DNA from 2 places in the Streptomyces sp. NBC_01410 genome. Region 2 is predicted to be linked to the other one. Evidence: riboswitches for the same ligand, from Rfam matches in the RefSeq annotation. Region 2 holds a riboswitch; the other holds the start of a gene.

Region 1 (7,648 bases), 4.5 Mb from region 2:
CCTTCATCGTCTTGATGACCTTGTCGAGCGAGACCTTGTGACTGCCGTCGCCGCGCATCGCCATCTTGGCCGCCGTCACGGCCTTCACCGCCGCCATGCCGTTGCGCTCGATGCAGGGGATCTGGACCAGACCGCCGACCGGGTCGCAGGTCAGCCCGAGGTTGTGCTCCATGCCGATCTCGGCGGCGTTCTCGACCTGCTCGGGGGTGCCGCCCAGCACCTCGGCGAGCGCACCCGCCGCCATCGAGCAGGCCGAGCCGACCTCGCCCTGGCAGCCGACCTCGGCGCCCGAGATGGAGGCGTTCTCCTTGAAGAGCATGCCGATCGCGCCCGCGGAGAGCATGAAGCGGACCACGCCCTCCTCGTCGGCGCCGGGCACGAAGTTCATGTAGTAGTGCAGCACGGCCGGGATGATGCCCGCGGCACCGTTGGTGGGGGCGGTGACGACCCGGCCGCCCGCGGCGTTCTCCTCGTTCACGGCCATCGCGTAGAGGGTGATCCACTCCATGGCGCGGGCCAGCGGGTCGCCCTCGGCGCGCAGCTGGCGGGCCGAGTTGGCCGCGCGGCGGCGGACCTTGAGGCCGCCGGGCAGGATGCCCTCGCGGGACATGCCGCGCGAGACACAGGCCTGCATGACCCGCCAGATCTCCAGCAGGCCCTCGCGGATCTCCTCCTCGGAGCGCCAGGCCTTCTCGTTCTCCAGCATCAGGGCGGATATGGACAGGCCGGTCTCCCCGGCGAGCCGCAGCAGCTCGTCGCCGGTGCGGAAGGGGTACTTCAGCACGGTGTCGTCGAGGACGATCCGGTCCTCGCCCACCGCGTCCTCGTCGACCACGAAGCCGCCGCCGACCGAGTAGTACGTCTTCTCCAGGACGAGCGCGCCCGCGGCGTCGTACGCGAAGATCGTCATGCCGTTGGCGTGGTACGGCAGCGCCTTGCGGCGGTGCAGGATCAGGTCCTTGTCGAAGTCGAAGCCGATCTCGTGCGTGCCGAGCAGACTGATCCGGCCGGCGGTGCGGATGGCCTCGACCTGGGCGTCCGCGGTCTCGACGTCGACCGTGCGCGGGGAACTGCCCGTCAGGCCGAGCAGGACGGCCTTGGGGGTGCCGTGGCCGTGGCCGGTGGCGCCGAGCGAGCCGAAGAGCTCCGCGCGTATCGCGGTGGTGCGGGCCAGCAGGCCCTCGTTCTCGAGCCGCTTCGCGAACATCCGGGCGGCGCGCATCGGGCCGACCGTATGGGAGCTGGACGGGCCGATGCCGATCGAGAAGAGGTCGAAGACCGAGATGGCCACGGGGAACTCCTAGCGGGGGTTGGTAGACGCCGTTGTCTGCCGGGGTAGTGCAGAAAGCGGGTATGCGGTGCGGGGCACCACGCTCACGTCCAGTGTGCGTGGTGCCCCATTTGTTTTGCTCCGGCTGTTACAGACCGGGGTAGAGCGGGTGCTTCGCGGCGAGCGCCGAGACCCGCGCGCTCAGCGCCCCGGTGTCGTACGACGGCTTCAGCGCCTCGGCGATGATGTCCGCGACCTCGCGGAAGTCCTCGTCCGTGAAGCCGCGGGTGGCCAGCGCCGGGGTGCCGATCCGCAGGCCCGAGGTGACCATCGGCGGCCGCGGGTCGTTCGGAATGGCGTTGCGGTTGACCGTGATGCCCACCTCGTGGAGGCGGTCCTCGGCCTGCTGGCCGTCCAGCTCCGAGTTGCGCAGGTCGACCAGGACCAGGTGCACGTCCGTGCCGCCCGACAGGACGGAGACGCCGTGCTCCTTGACGTCGTCCTGGACCAGACGCTCGGCGAGGATACGGGCGCCGTCCAGGGTGCGCTGCTGGCGCTCCTTGAAGTCCTCGGAGGCCGCGATCTTGAAGGAGACCGCCTTCGCCGCGATGACGTGCTCCAGCGGGCCGCCCTGCTGACCCGGGAACACAGCGGAGTTGATCTTCTTGGCGAGCTCCTGCGTCGACAGGATCACACCGCCGCGCGGACCGCCGAGGGTCTTGTGCGTGGTGGTGGTGACGACATGCGCGTGCGGCACCGGGTTGGGGTGCAGTCCGGCGGCGACCAGACCCGCGAAGTGGGCCATGTCGACCATCAGATACGCGCCGACCTCGTCCGCGATGCGGCGGAAGGCGGCGAAGTCCAGCTGACGCGGGTACGCGGACCAGCCGGCCACGATCAGCTTCGGCTTGGACTCCTTGGCGAGCCGCTCGACCTCGGCCATGTCGACCTGACCGGTCTGCTCGTCGACGTGGTACGCGACCACGTTGTACAGCTTGCCGGAGAAGTTGATCTTCATGCCGTGGGTCAGGTGACCGCCGTGGGCGAGGTTCAGGCCCATGATCGTGTCGCCCGGCTTGAGCAGCGCGAACATCGCGGCCGCGTTGGCCTGGGCGCCCGAGTGCGGCTGCACGTTGGCGTGCTCGGCGCCGAAGAGGGCCTTGATGCGGTCGATGGCGATCTGCTCGACGACATCGACGTGCTCGCAGCCGCCGTAGTAACGGCGTCCCGGGTAGCCCTCGGCGTACTTGTTGGTGAGGACGGAGCCCTGGGCCTCCATGACCGCGACCGGAGCGAAGTTCTCCGAGGCGATCATCTCGAGGGTGGACTGCTGGCGGTGGAGCTCGGCGTCGACGGCGGCCGCGACGTCCGGGTCCAGCTCGTGGAGAGGGGTGTTGAGAAGCGACATCAGGCGATCCCTACGGTCGTGGTCAGCCGGAGAACTCGGTGTACTCGTCGGCGGAGAGCAGATCCTTCGGCTCGTCCGCGACGCGCACCTTGAACAGCCAGCCACCCTCGAAGGGGGCGGAGTTCACCAGCGACGGGTCGTCCACGACGTCCTGGTTGGCCGCGACGATCTCACCGGTGACCGGGGAGTACAGGTCGCTGACGGACTTGGTCGACTCCAGCTCGCCGCAGGTCTCGCCCGCGGTCACCGTGTCACCGACCTCCGGGAGCTGTACGAACACCACGTCGCCGAGCGCGTTGGCCGCGTGCTCCGTGATGCCGACCGTCGACACGCCGTCCTCGGCGGCCGACAGCCACTCGTGCTCCTTGCTGTAGCGCAGCTGCTGGGGGTTGCTCATGGCCTGAATTCTCCTGTACGCGGGGGAGTGCTGGTGAACGGGAGGGGTGGTGCTGAAGGTCACTTCTGGCGCTTGTAGAACGGCAGCGCGACAACCTCGTACGGCTCATGCGTACCGCGGATGTCCACGCCGACGCCCTCGGTGCCCGGCGCGGCGTGCGCCGCGTCCACATAGGCGATGGCGATGGGCTTGCCCAGGGTCGGCGACGGTGCGCCCGAGGTGACCTCGCCGATCACCTCACCGCCCGCGACGACGGACATACCGGCGCGCGGGACCCGGCGGCCCGTGGCGATCAGGCCGACGAGCTTGCGCGGCGGGCTGGTCTCGGCGTGCTCGGCGGCGGCCTGAAGGGCCTCGCGGCCCACGAAGCGGCCGTCGTTGGTGGTCTTCTCGAACTTCACGACCCGGCCCAGACCCGCGTCGAAGGGGGTCAGGGCGGTCGTCAGCTCATGCCCGTACAGCGGCATGCCCGCCTCCAGGCGCAGCGTGTCCCGGCAGGAGAGCCCGCAGGGGATCAGACCGACCGGGGCACCGGCCTCGGTCAGCGCCTGCCAGAGCTTCTCGGCGTGCTGTGGCTCGACGAAGAGCTCGAAGCCGTCCTCGCCGGTGTAGCCGGTGCGGGCGATCAGGGCGGGGACGCCCGCGACCGTGCCGGGCAGACCCGCGTAGTACTTGAGGCCGTCGAGGTCGGCGTCGGTGAGCGACTTCAGGATGCCGGGGGACTCGGGGCCCTGGACGGCGATCAGGGCGTACGCGTCGCGGTCGTCGCGGACCTCGGCGTCGAAGCCCTGGGAGCGCTCCGTCAGCGCGTCGAGGACGATCTGCGCGTTGCCCGCGTTGGCGACGACCATGTACTCGCTCTCGCCGAGTCGGTACACGATCAGGTCGTCGACGATGCCGCCGTCCTGTTGGCAGATCATCGTGTAGCGGGCGCGGCCGACGCCGACGGAGCCGATGTTGCCGACCAGCGCGTAGTCGAGCAGATCGGATGCCCGGGGACCGGTGACGGTGATCTCGCCCATGTGGGAGAGGTCGAAGAGTCCCGCCTTGGTGCGGACCGCGTTGTGCTCGTCGCGCTCACTGGCGTACCGCAGCGGCATGTCCCAGCCCGCGAAGTCGGTCATGGTCGCGCCGAGCGACCGGTGCAGGGCGTCGAGGGCAGTCAGACGGGGGGCGTTGCTCATAGATGTGGCTCCCAGGGCAGGCCGATGAGGACGATCCTCCCCATCTGTCATCGGAACCTGAGAGGTTCGTCGCAACCGTACGTACAGGTGGTTGCGACTTGCACCTTGGGTGGAGCCGCTCGACAGCGGCTCGCTTTTCAGATCTGCCTCATCACACGCGGTACGGGGCCTGAGAGATTCAAGGGAGGGACTTGCTCCTTCGGCGCCCGGCACACACAGTGGCCAGGACTCTCCCGCGTGGATTCAAGCGGCCTGTATGCAGTTGGCGCGCACATCATTGCACGCATCGCGGCGGAGTGGGGGCCCGGCTTCGCTGCAAAACGGTTGTACCGCATTACCGTTTCTTTACACTTCATGGGCAAGGGTGGGTGACCCGACATCGGGGAGAGTGATGACGTTGCAGAGGTCCGAGGCCTACGCGACGACCGCGGGGGTGCCGGCCCGGCCGGCTCTGCCCGCCCGGCGACTGCTCGGGGCGCCCGCGCCCGTGCTGCGTGACCTGAGGGACCGCTGCGGGCGCAGCCCGGGAAGCCTGGTCTTCGCCACCGGTGACGTGGTGGTCGTCTCCGGCCTGCCCGGCAGCGGAAAGTCCACGCTGATCCGGCGCGCGGCGACCGGCCGCGGCATCGACTCGCAGGACACCCGTGACCGGTGGGACGCGCGCATGCCGCGCCTGCTGCCGTACGCCGTCTACCGCCCGCTCGTACGTCTCGCCCACTACGCCGGGCTGCGGCGCGCGCTGCGCTCCGGCGAGAGCGTCGTCGTGCACGACTGCGGCACTCAGGCCTGGGTGCGGCGCTGGCTGGCCCGCGAGGCGCGGCGCCGGGGGAGCGGGCTGCATCTGCTGCTGCTCGACGTGAGCCCGGCGGTCGCCCGCGCGGGCCAGCGTGAGCGCGGCCGCGGAGTCTCCGGGTACGCCTTCGCCCGGCACCGGCGGGCGTTGGGCCGCCTGATCGCGGACGCGGAGTCGGGGCGGCTGCCGGTGGGCTGCGCGTCGGCGGTCCTGCTCGACCGGGATGCGGCGGGGGCGCTGGGGCGGGTGGGCTTCGAGTAGGCGGGGGGTGCGCCTGCGGCGGGCTTCACCCCACCCCGCCCTCCCCCTACGGCCTGGCGGCCGTGGGAGGTACCCCCATCCCGTAACCAAGGGGCTTCGCCCCCTGGACCCCCGTATGCGACCTCCGGCCGCATGTCCTCAAACGCCGGACGGGCTGAAATTAGCCCCGCCGGCGTTTGAGGCGCGGGGGTCCGGGGGCGGAGCCCCCGGGATAAGGCCCGCCGCTCCGCGTTATCGTCGACGCGCAGACCGCACCACGCCCGGGGGAGAAGGACCGCACATGCACACACCCGAGCAGGCCCACCCGCATCCCTACGGCGGCTGGCCGGCCAACGAGCTCGAAGAGGTGCTCGCCGCGTCCCTCGGCAACGCCTCCGCCGGCGGGCGTCTCGTCGAGGTGCTCGGCCGCAGTCAGGTCTGGGTGCCGCTGCCCAACGGCGGCAGCAACGACAGCCCGAATCTCGATCTGCCCACGATGGAGATCGAGGGCGCCGCGTACGTCCCGGTCTTCAGCTCCGAGCAGCAGTTCATGGCCTGCGTCGGCAGCCATATGTCCTTCACCGTCGCCCCCGCCCGCGAGTTCGCCCGCGGACTGCCCCCGCAGCTCGGCATCGCCGTCAACCCGGGCGGCACCGTCGGCGCCCCGCTGCCCCCGCCCGCCGTCGCCGAACTGTGCCGGGTCGGCCGCACGCCCCTGGACGGCCCCGCGAGCGGGGGCAGGGTGCGGCTCTTCGAGCCGGACTGGAAAGAGGAGCCGGTGGACTTCCTGGCCGCCGCGGCCGGCGAGTTCGAGTCCTCCGGTGTGGTCCTGAGCGCCCGGCGCGCGCTCGCCTCCGTCGAGGGCGAGCCGCCGGCCCTTTTCATCGGTGTCCAGGTCTCCTCCTGGGAGGCCGCGGAGCGCAATGCCCCGATGGACGCCCTCGGCCGGGCACTGGGCCGGGTCCAGGTGCCCTGGCCCGTCAATCTCGTACTTCTGGATGTCGCGCAGGACCCGGTCGGACAGTGGATGCTTGAGCGCGTGCGGCCCTTCTACCAACGACAGCACGCGTAGTCGTCAAGTGGGTGTCAGGGCTGCCGTTTAAGCTGGACCGGTCGATCGAAGAGGGGCGGAACCCAGGGTGAGTGCGTCAGGCACCGCGGCGGCGGGGCAGGTCGAGCACATGCTGCGCCAGGTGACACCCGGACGCTATGACGCGTACGAGGCGCTGCTGCAGGCCATCGCCGACCCGGCGGGCAGCAGGCTCTGGATGCTGCTCTGGCACGGCCAGGCCGGCTCGCCCGACGCCCAGTACGGGAACATGGAGGTCGACGGCGTCGGCTACGCGCCGTGCGTGACCTCCGCCCAGGAGCTCTCCGCCTCCGGCTGGAACCGCGCGCACGAAGTGATCAGCGGCCCGGACATCGCCCGCGCCCTGTATCCCGAGCGCTGGGGCATCTGGCTCAACCCGCACGCCCCGGGCGGCGGCGTCGGCATCCCCTGGCTCGATCTCCGCCGGATCGCCACCGGTCTCGACCGGATGCCCGCGGGCCCCCTGCGGCTGTCCGAACCGGCCATCGAGATCCACCAGTTCTACGCCCTGCTCTCGCAGAACGCCCACCGCACACCCGCGGTCCGCTCCCTGCGCCGCGCCTGGGTGCAGCCCGCGCTCGGTGCTCCGTATCTCGCCATCGGGCTCGATCTGTACGACACGAGCAGGCAGTCCGTGGACACGGTGCGGGCGATGATGCAGCAGTCGATCGCCGCGGTCCCGGACGGGCTGCCCCTCTCCACGGTCGCGATGTCCGACGAGTACGACCCGGTGACGATGTGGCTGCGGGCCAATGCCCGCCCCTTCTACGACCGTGACGCTCACGGCGCCGCGCCTGTCGGCGGCGGCTACGGCTACCCCCCGCCCCACGGCCGCTGAGTCGAGGGCGATTTCGCCCCATTTGCTACACGGCCGCTCGTATTTCCATGCCGCGTACCGGTGTTCAGCGTCGGATTGTGTGCGCTTGAGCCTTCGGGCGTCTTGTATTCGAATGAGGCGCCGTTGTCCGCATGGCGGCTCATCGGTCAACTTTCGCCCTGTATGCGGTATTTACTATGCCGCTCAGTCGGCGACTCCGTCCGTATAACGGAAACCACCTCGCCGCATCACGTTTGAGCAAACATTCCCCGTGGGGTCTGGCGGGTGATCGCAGCAGCGTTGAAGACTCCCGCATCAAGGACCCTTCGGTCCTGTGTACGACCTGCTTCTTCAAGCGTTCCTCGCACCACGCACACAACTCGCACCGCTGATGTGAACGAAGCCGCTACAGCGGCGGGCATGGGTCGGTCACCACCGGCCGGGAGGGT
Region 2 (7,648 bases):
GCACCGGCGGCCAGTACTTGTCCGCGGCGCTCACCCCCGCCGGGAAGACCGCTTCCTCGCGGCTGTAGGGGTGCTCCCACTCCCCGCCGAGCGCGGCCGCGGTGTGCGGGGCGTTGCTGAGCGGGTTGTCCTGCGCGGGCCACTCGCCCGAGGCGACCCGTTCGATCTCGCCCCGGATCGCGATCATGGTGTCGCAGAAGCGGTCGATCTCGGTCAGGTCCTCACTCTCGGTGGGCTCGATCATCAGCGTGCCTGCCACCGGGAAGGACATCGTCGGCGCGTGGAAGCCGTAGTCGATCAGCCGCTTGGCGATGTCGTCGACGCTGACACCGGTCGCCTTCGACAGCGGACGCAGGTCCACGATGCACTCGTGGGCGACGAGGCCCGCCGGGCCCGTGTAGAGCACCGGGTAGTGCGGCTCCAGGCGCTTGGCGATGTAGTTGGCCGCGAGCACGGCGACCTGCGTCGCGCGCTTGAGGCCCTCGCCGCCCATGAGCCGTACGTACGCCCAGGAGATGGGCAGGATGCCCGCCGAGCCCCAGGGAGCGGCCGAAATGGGACCCACACCCGTCTCGGGTCCCGCGGTCGGCTGGAGCGGGTGGTTGGGGAGGTACGGCGCGAGGTGCGCGCGGACACCCACCGGACCCACGCCCGGACCGCCGCCGCCGTGCGGGATGCAGAAGGTCTTGTGCAGGTTGAGGTGCGAGACGTCGCCGCCGAACTTGCCCGGCTTGGCAAGACCCACCAGCGCGTTGAGGTTGGCGCCGTCGACGTACACCTGGCCGCCGGCCTCGTGGACCTGGGCGCAGATGTCGGCGACGTGCTCCTCGAACACACCGTGCGTGGACGGGTAGGTGATCATCAGGACCGAGAGCTCGTCGCGGTACTGCTCGATCTTGGCGCGCAGGTCCTCGATGTCCACCTCGCCGTCGTCGGCGGTCTTCACCACGACGACCTTCATGCCCGCCATGACCGCGCTGGCGGCGTTGGTGCCGTGTGCGGAGGAGGGGATGAGGCAGATGGTGCGCTGCTCGTCGCCGTTGGCGCGGTGGTACGCGCGCACGGCCAGCAGGCCCGCGAGCTCGCCCTGCGAACCGGCGTTGGGCTGGATGGAGACCGCGTCGTACCCGGTGACCTCGGCGAGGCGCTCCTCCAGCTCATGGATGAGCGTGAGGTATCCGGCGGCCTGCTCGACGGGGGCGAAGGGGTGGATCTGCGCGAACTCCGGCCAGGTGACCGGCTCCATCTCGGTGGTCGCGTTCAGCTTCATGGTGCAGGAGCCGAGCGGGATCATGCCGCGGTCCAGCGCGTAGTCCCTGTCCGCGAGCTTGCGCAGGTAGCGCAGCATCGCCGTCTCGGAACGGTGCTGGTGGAAGACGGGGTGCGTGAGGTAGTCGTCCGTCCGCAGCAGCGACTGCGGCAGAGCCTCCTCGGTCGCCGCGTCCAGCGCCTCGATGTCGCCCTCGAGGCCGAAGGCCGCCCAGACCACGTTCAGCTCCGTGCGTCCCGTGGTCTCGTCGCAGGAAATGGAGACGGTGTCGGCGTCGACGAGGTGGAGGTTGACCCCGCCCTCGCGTGCGGCGGCGAGCACGTCGGCGGCCTTGCCGGGCACCCGCGCGGTGAGCGTGTCGAAGTACGAGCCGTGCACGACCTCGACGCCACCGGCCCGCAGGCCCTCGGCGAGAAGCGTCGCGAAGCGGTGGGTGCGCTGCGCGATCGACCGCAGGCCCTGGGGGCCGTGGTAGACCGCGTACATCCCGGCCATGACGGCGAGCAGCACCTGCGCGGTGCAGATGTTGCTGGTGGCCTTCTCGCGGCGGATGTGCTGCTCACGGGTCTGCAGCGCGAGGCGGTAGGCCTTGTTCCCGTCCGCGTCGACGGAGACGCCGACGAGCCGGCCCGGCAGGCTGCGCGCGAACTTCTCGCGGACGGCCATGTAGCCGGCGTGCGGTCCGCCGAAGCCCATCGGGACGCCGAACCGCTGCGTCGTGCCGACCGCGATGTCGGCGCCCAGCTCGCCGGGCGAGGTGAGCAGGGTCAGCGCCAGCAGATCGGCGGCGACGGTGACGATCGCGCCGAGCTCGTGCGCCTGCTCGATGACGGGCTTGAGGTCACGGACGGCGCCGGAGGCGCCCGGGTACTGGAGCAGTACGCCGAAGACGCCGCGCTCGGCGATCTCGGCGGGGATGCCCTCGCTCAGGTCGGCCGTGACGACCTCGACGCCGGTCGGCTCGGCACGGGTCTCGATCACCGCGAGAGTCTGCGGCAGGGCGTCGGCGTCGACCAGGAAGACGCCGTTCTTGACCTTGCCGACGCGGCGGGCGAGCGACATGGCCTCGGCCGCGGCGGTGGCCTCGTCGAGCAGCGACGCACCCGAGGTGGGCAGGCCGGTCAGATCGGCGACCATCGTCTGGAAGTTGAGCAGCGCCTCGAGGCGGCCCTGGGAGATCTCCGGCTGGTAGGGCGTGTACGCCGTGTACCAGGCAGGGTTCTCCATGACATTGCGCAGGATGACCGGCGGCGTGAAGGTGCCGTAGTAGCCGAGGCCGATCATCGGCGCCAGCACCTGATTGCGGTCGGCCAGCGTGCGCAGCTCGGCGAGGACATCGGCCTCGGTGCGCGCGCCCGGGAGGTTCAGCGCCTCCGCGCTCTTGATCACAGCGGGCACCGCGGCGGCGGTCAGCTCGTCCAGCGAGCCGTACCCCACCTGCGCCAGCATCTTGGCCTGGGCCTCGGCGTCGGGCCCGATGTGGCGCTGCTCGAAGGGGATGCCCTGCTCCAGCTGGGAGAGCGGAATGCGGTTGGCGGTCATTTAGGAGGCCTCCTGGTCTGACACGACCGGCGAGGGGCATCGCGGCGCGGATGCCCGGACGGCCTCCCCCTCTGTCATCTCAACCTGAGAGCTTCACCGGCGCACACGCAGGCGCGCCGGCTTTCACCGTCGGTGAGAGCGGACGCCGTCCGACGCCCGCTCTTCTTTCCAGAGTGACCTCGTCCGTGCGGTACAGGGGCCTGAGAGATTCCGGGGAGGATTTGCTCCTTCGGCGCCGCCGGTGTGTCACCGGTGGACTCTCCCGCACGGGGTCAGCAGCCGTCTGCCAGCGTACCAGCGCCCTCCCGCTCCGATCGCTCAAGTGGCCGACAGTCACGATGTGCACTTTTGTAGTATTTAGACAGCAGTTGCGACCAATTGGAGGGACCGTGCAGACCGACATCGATCCGCGCAGCCTGATCGGCCGCAAGGCGTTCGACCGCAACGGCACCAAGATCGGGACTGTGGACGAGGTGTATCTCGACGATGCGACCGGCGTGCCCGAGTGGGCTGCTGTGCGCACCGGCCTGTTCAGCAGGGACGCTTTCGTCCCGCTGGAGCCCAGCAAGGTGGTCGACGACACCCTGCACGTCCCGTACGAACGCTCGCTGATCAAGGACGCGCCGGACTTCGGTGTCGGCCGTCATCTCTCCCCGGAGCAGGAACTGCAGCTCTACCACCACTACGGCCTCGATCTGTCCGAGGCCCCTGAAACGCCCACGCCGTCGGGGGAAACCTCCTTCGGCCGTGTCGCGGGCCAGGAGGACTGACCCGGGCTCTGCTCCTTCTCGGGCAGCGGCACCAGCGGCAGGGGGTCGGAGGGCTCGAGATCGGGGTCGTCGACACGGAAGGTACGGACGCGCCCGGGCGGCGACCCCGGCTCCTCGAACCGCACGGTGACCCGTCCGACGCCGCTGCCCTGCACCCAGCCCGCGCCGTACTGGGCATGCCGTACGTCGTGCCCGGCCGCCCAGCGCCGCTCCGGATGTGCCACGGGCTCCACGACGCCCGCCTCGGCCGGCTCATCGCCCCCATGAGCCCCCTGGTCGCCCGCCGCCTCGGACGCCCCCTCGTGCGCCGGTCCGCCATGATCGTCCGCGGCCGCCTGCTCGTGGGCAGCGGCCTGCTCGTCGGCGGCGGCCTGGGCGAAGAGGTCTTCCTGGGTGTAGTCGGTGAGCCCGGTGACGCCCACGCCGAGCAGCCGTACCCCGCCTGTGGTGTCCACGGCCTCCAGGAGCCGCCCGGCGGCCTCCCGCACCACCGAGGGGTCGTCGGTCGGCCCGCGCAGCGTCTCGGAGCGCGTGAGCGTCGAGAAGTCGTATCGCCGCACCTTCAGCACGATGGTCCGCCCGGAGTGCCCGGAGGCCCGCAGCCTGTGCACACACCGGTCGGCGAGCCGCTCCACCTCGATCCGCACCCGCACCCGATCGTGCAGATCCACATCGAAGGTGTCCTCGACCGACACCGACTTCGTGTCCCGCTCGGCCACGACAGGCCGGTCGTCGTACCCCATGGCCATCCGGAACAGCGAGGTCCCGTGCGCCCTGCCCAGCAGCCGTACGAGCTCGTCCTCGCCCGCCTCCGCGAGCTCGGCGACGGTCGTCATACCCGCGCGGCGCAGATGCTCCCCCGTCGCCGGGCCGACGCCGGGCAGCGTGCGCACCGACATCGGCCCCAGCAGCTCACGTTCCGTACCCGGCTCGATGAGCACCAGACCGTCGGGTTTCGCCTGCTCGGAGGCGATCTTGGCCAGCATCTTGGATCCGGCGAGCCCGACGGACCCGGTGAGACCCGTGACCGTGCGGATCTCCGCACGCAGCCGCTCCCCCGTCTCCCTCGCGGACGCGGAGTCGTCGGCGACCCCGCCCGCCTCCAGGTCCACGAACGCCTCGTCCAGGCTCAGCGGCTCCACCAGCGGTGAGAGCCTGCCCAGCAGCTCCATCACCTGCTCGCTGACCGTGCGGTAGAGCGAGAAGCGCGGCACGAGATAGGCGGCATTGGGCGCGAGCCGTCTCGCCTGCGCCATCGGCATCGCGGAGTGGACCCCGAAGCGCCGTGCCTCGTACGAGGCGGTCGCGACGACGCCGCGCGGCCCGAGCCCGCCGACCACCACCGGCTTTCCGCGCAGACTCGGCTTCGCCGCCTGCTCGGCGGCGGCGAAGAAGGCATCCATGTCCAGATGCAGAATCGTCGGCGCGGATCTCACAACTCCGATGCTGCCCTAAGCCACTGACAATGGCCCCGGCAGAACGTGGTCCCTCCGCCGCACCCGCTCAGACGGCCCGGTCGCGTCTGCGCCTGGCCAGCTCGTCCGCAGGGTTGTTGCCGACCAGCGTCTCGCCGGTGTCGATCCGCTCGCCGTGGAGCTGCGACAGCGCCGCCTCGACATCACGCCAGACCACACCGACGGCGATCCCGAAGATCCCCTGGCCGCCCTGGAGCAGATCCACGACCTCGTCAGGCGACGAGCACTCGTAGACGGTGGCACCGTCGCTCATCAGCGTCATGCGCTCCAGGTCCGAGACGCCACGCGCCCGCAGATGCTGCACCGCGGTGCGGATGTTCTGCAGCGCTACGCCGGTGTCCAGGAAACGCTTGACGATCTTGAGGACAACCACATCGCGGAAGCTGTAGAGCCGCTGCGTCCCCGATCCGTACGCCGGCCGCACGCTGGGCTCGACCAGCCCGGTGCGCGCCCAGTAGTCGAGCTGGCGGTAGGTGATACCCGCCGCCGCACACGCGGTCGGACCGCGGTAGCCGATCGTTTCCCCGGCCTCGGCCGCACTTTCGTGAAGCGGATGCAGACCGCCCTCCCCCAGACTCCGTCCGGGGGCGCCCCCAGCCGTACCGTCGCCGCTGCTTCTCACGCCGACCTCCGTCCTTGACCTGCCGACTCGACGGTAGGCAGTCACCAGGGGTGCGTCAACGATCGCCACGCCGAGTGATAATCACCCTGAGAGTGGTTTCTCGTGCCCGTATTCGGGGAAAGGCTACTCGAATGCGCTGACGACAACCGTTCGGACGGTCACTGGCTGTTGGTGCCGAAGTCCTCGGGCGAGATCTGATCGAGGAACTCGCGGAACTTCTCCACCTCGTCCTCCTGCTCGTCCGGGATGGCAATTCCCGCGTCGTCGAGGACCCCGTCGCTGCCGTAGATCGGCGTACCCGTACGCAGGGCCAGCGCTATGGCGTCGGACGGTCTCGCGCTCACCTCGACTCCACTGGCGAAGACGAGCTCCGCGTAGAAGACCCCTTCGCGCAGGTCAGTGATGCGCACCTCGGTGAGCTCCTGGCCCACCGCCTCCAGCACATCCTTGAAGAGGTCATGCGTCAGCGGCCTCGCCGGAGCCATGCCCTGCTGGGCAAAGGCAATGGCGGTGGCCTCCCCGGGACCGATCCAGATGGGGAGGTACCGGTCGCCTCCCACTTCACGCAGGAGCACGATCGGTTGGTTCGAGGGCATTTCGACCCGGACACCCACAACGTCGAGCTCGTTCACACAGCAACCCTAGGACGTGCCCGACCGGTTTGGGTAGTCGGGCTCTCCCATGATCAGTGCAGCCTGACCCCGAGAGCCGTCTGTACGAGGGCCGCGTGCAGCCGTACAGACAGGGCAGCGAGCTCTTTTGTGGTCGCCTCGGCATGCGCCCTGGTCTGCGGATTACGGTGCCGCCGCAAGGGTGCAACGACCTGCTCGACCAGGCTCGCCTCACGGTCCGCGGCGGCTTTCATCGCCCGCAGATGCCGCGGCTCCAGCCCGAATCTCCCCAGGTCCGCGACCAGCTTGGCCACGGTCACCGACTCGGCGTCGTAAGCGCCGTCCTCGCCCTGCGCCAGCAGGCCGTACGACTCCCACTCGGCCAGGTCCGCCTCGCCCACATCGGCGGCCGCAAGGAGCTCGGAACGCCCCACTCGCGCGGCCGTCGGCCGGTCGGCGACGGCTTCCCACGGGCCGTCGAACACCTCCCGCTGCGGGCCCTGCGCGGGCAGCTGAACGTGCTCACCGCGCCCCAGGGCGTCGAGATGCTCACGGATGACCTTCAGCGGAAGGTAGTGATCCCGCTGCATCCGCAGCACCTGCGCCAGCCGCTCCACGTCCTCGGGGCTGAACTTGCGGTACCCGGACGGTGTCCGCCGCGGCTCGACCAGCCCTTCGGACTCCAGAAAACGGATCTTGGAGATGGTCACTTCGGGAAACTCGTCGCGCAGCCGGCTGAGCACCGTACCGATGCTCATCAGCCTCTCGCCCGCGGTGGCGGTGCCGTGCCCGGCACCGCCCGTCGGTGTTCGCAGCATGTACCTTCCCTGTGGTCCCCCCGGACGGAGTCCGGGGGAGGGTTACACGCCCCGCTGGCTCGCGTAGAAGACCAGCCGGTACTTGCCGATCTGGACCTCGTCACCGCTCGACAGGACGACGGAGTCGATCCGCTCGCGGTTGACGTACGTGCCGTTGAGGCTGCCGACGTCCGCGACGCTGAAGCGGCCGTCCGGTCCCCGGCGGAACTCCACATGACGCCGCGATACGGTCACGTCGTCCAGGAAGATGTCGCTCTGCGGGTGACGGCCGGCCGTGGTCAGCTCGCCGTCCAGCAGGAAGCGGCTTCCGGAGTTCGGACCGCGGCGCACCACCAGGAGCGCCGAGCCGAGCGGCAGCGCGTCGACGGCGGCCTGGGCCTCGGGAGACAGCGACGGAATCTGCGTCTGCCCCGTCACCTCCGAGTCGTACGCCTCAAGGCCGGAGATGGAGATCGTCGAGGTCGTCTCCGAAGCACGCTCGGCGGGCGCTCCGCCACGCAGCGGCGCACCGCAGTTGGAGCAGAACCGGCTGGCCTCGGC

The links. Region 2 has a riboswitch for glycine ahead of gcvP (aminomethyl-transferring glycine dehydrogenase). Riboswitches for the same ligand answer to the same signal wherever they lie in the genome.
Region 1: another riboswitch for glycine. It lies ahead of gcvT (glycine cleavage system aminomethyltransferase GcvT); the one in region 2 lies ahead of gcvP (aminomethyl-transferring glycine dehydrogenase).

The regions. Positions count from the first base shown of each region.
Region 1 covers NZ_CP109530.1:6,001,296-6,008,943, forward strand. Annotated here, with positions in the region: gene OG741_RS27725 (L-serine ammonia-lyase) at 1-1,291, opposite strand, end outside; gene glyA (serine hydroxymethyltransferase) at 1,419-2,678, opposite strand; gene gcvH (glycine cleavage system protein GcvH) at 2,701-3,075, opposite strand; gene gcvT (glycine cleavage system aminomethyltransferase GcvT) at 3,135-4,259, opposite strand; glycine riboswitch at 4,408-4,505, opposite strand; gene OG741_RS27745 (AAA family ATPase) at 4,651-5,313, shown strand; gene OG741_RS27750 (enhanced serine sensitivity protein SseB) at 5,594-6,364, shown strand; gene OG741_RS27755 (enhanced serine sensitivity protein SseB C-terminal domain-containing protein) at 6,432-7,220, shown strand.
Region 2 covers NZ_CP109530.1:1,517,727-1,525,374, forward strand. Annotated here, with positions in the region: gene gcvP (aminomethyl-transferring glycine dehydrogenase) at 1-2,812, opposite strand, end outside; glycine riboswitch at 2,991-3,087, opposite strand; gene OG741_RS07030 (PRC-barrel domain-containing protein) at 3,202-3,582, shown strand; gene OG741_RS07035 (DNA polymerase IV) at 3,495-5,018, opposite strand; gene OG741_RS07040 (MerR family transcriptional regulator) at 5,086-5,679, opposite strand; gene OG741_RS07045 (bifunctional nuclease family protein) at 5,838-6,311, opposite strand; gene OG741_RS07050 (MerR family transcriptional regulator) at 6,365-7,108, opposite strand; gene OG741_RS07055 (FHA domain-containing protein) at 7,151-7,648, opposite strand, start outside.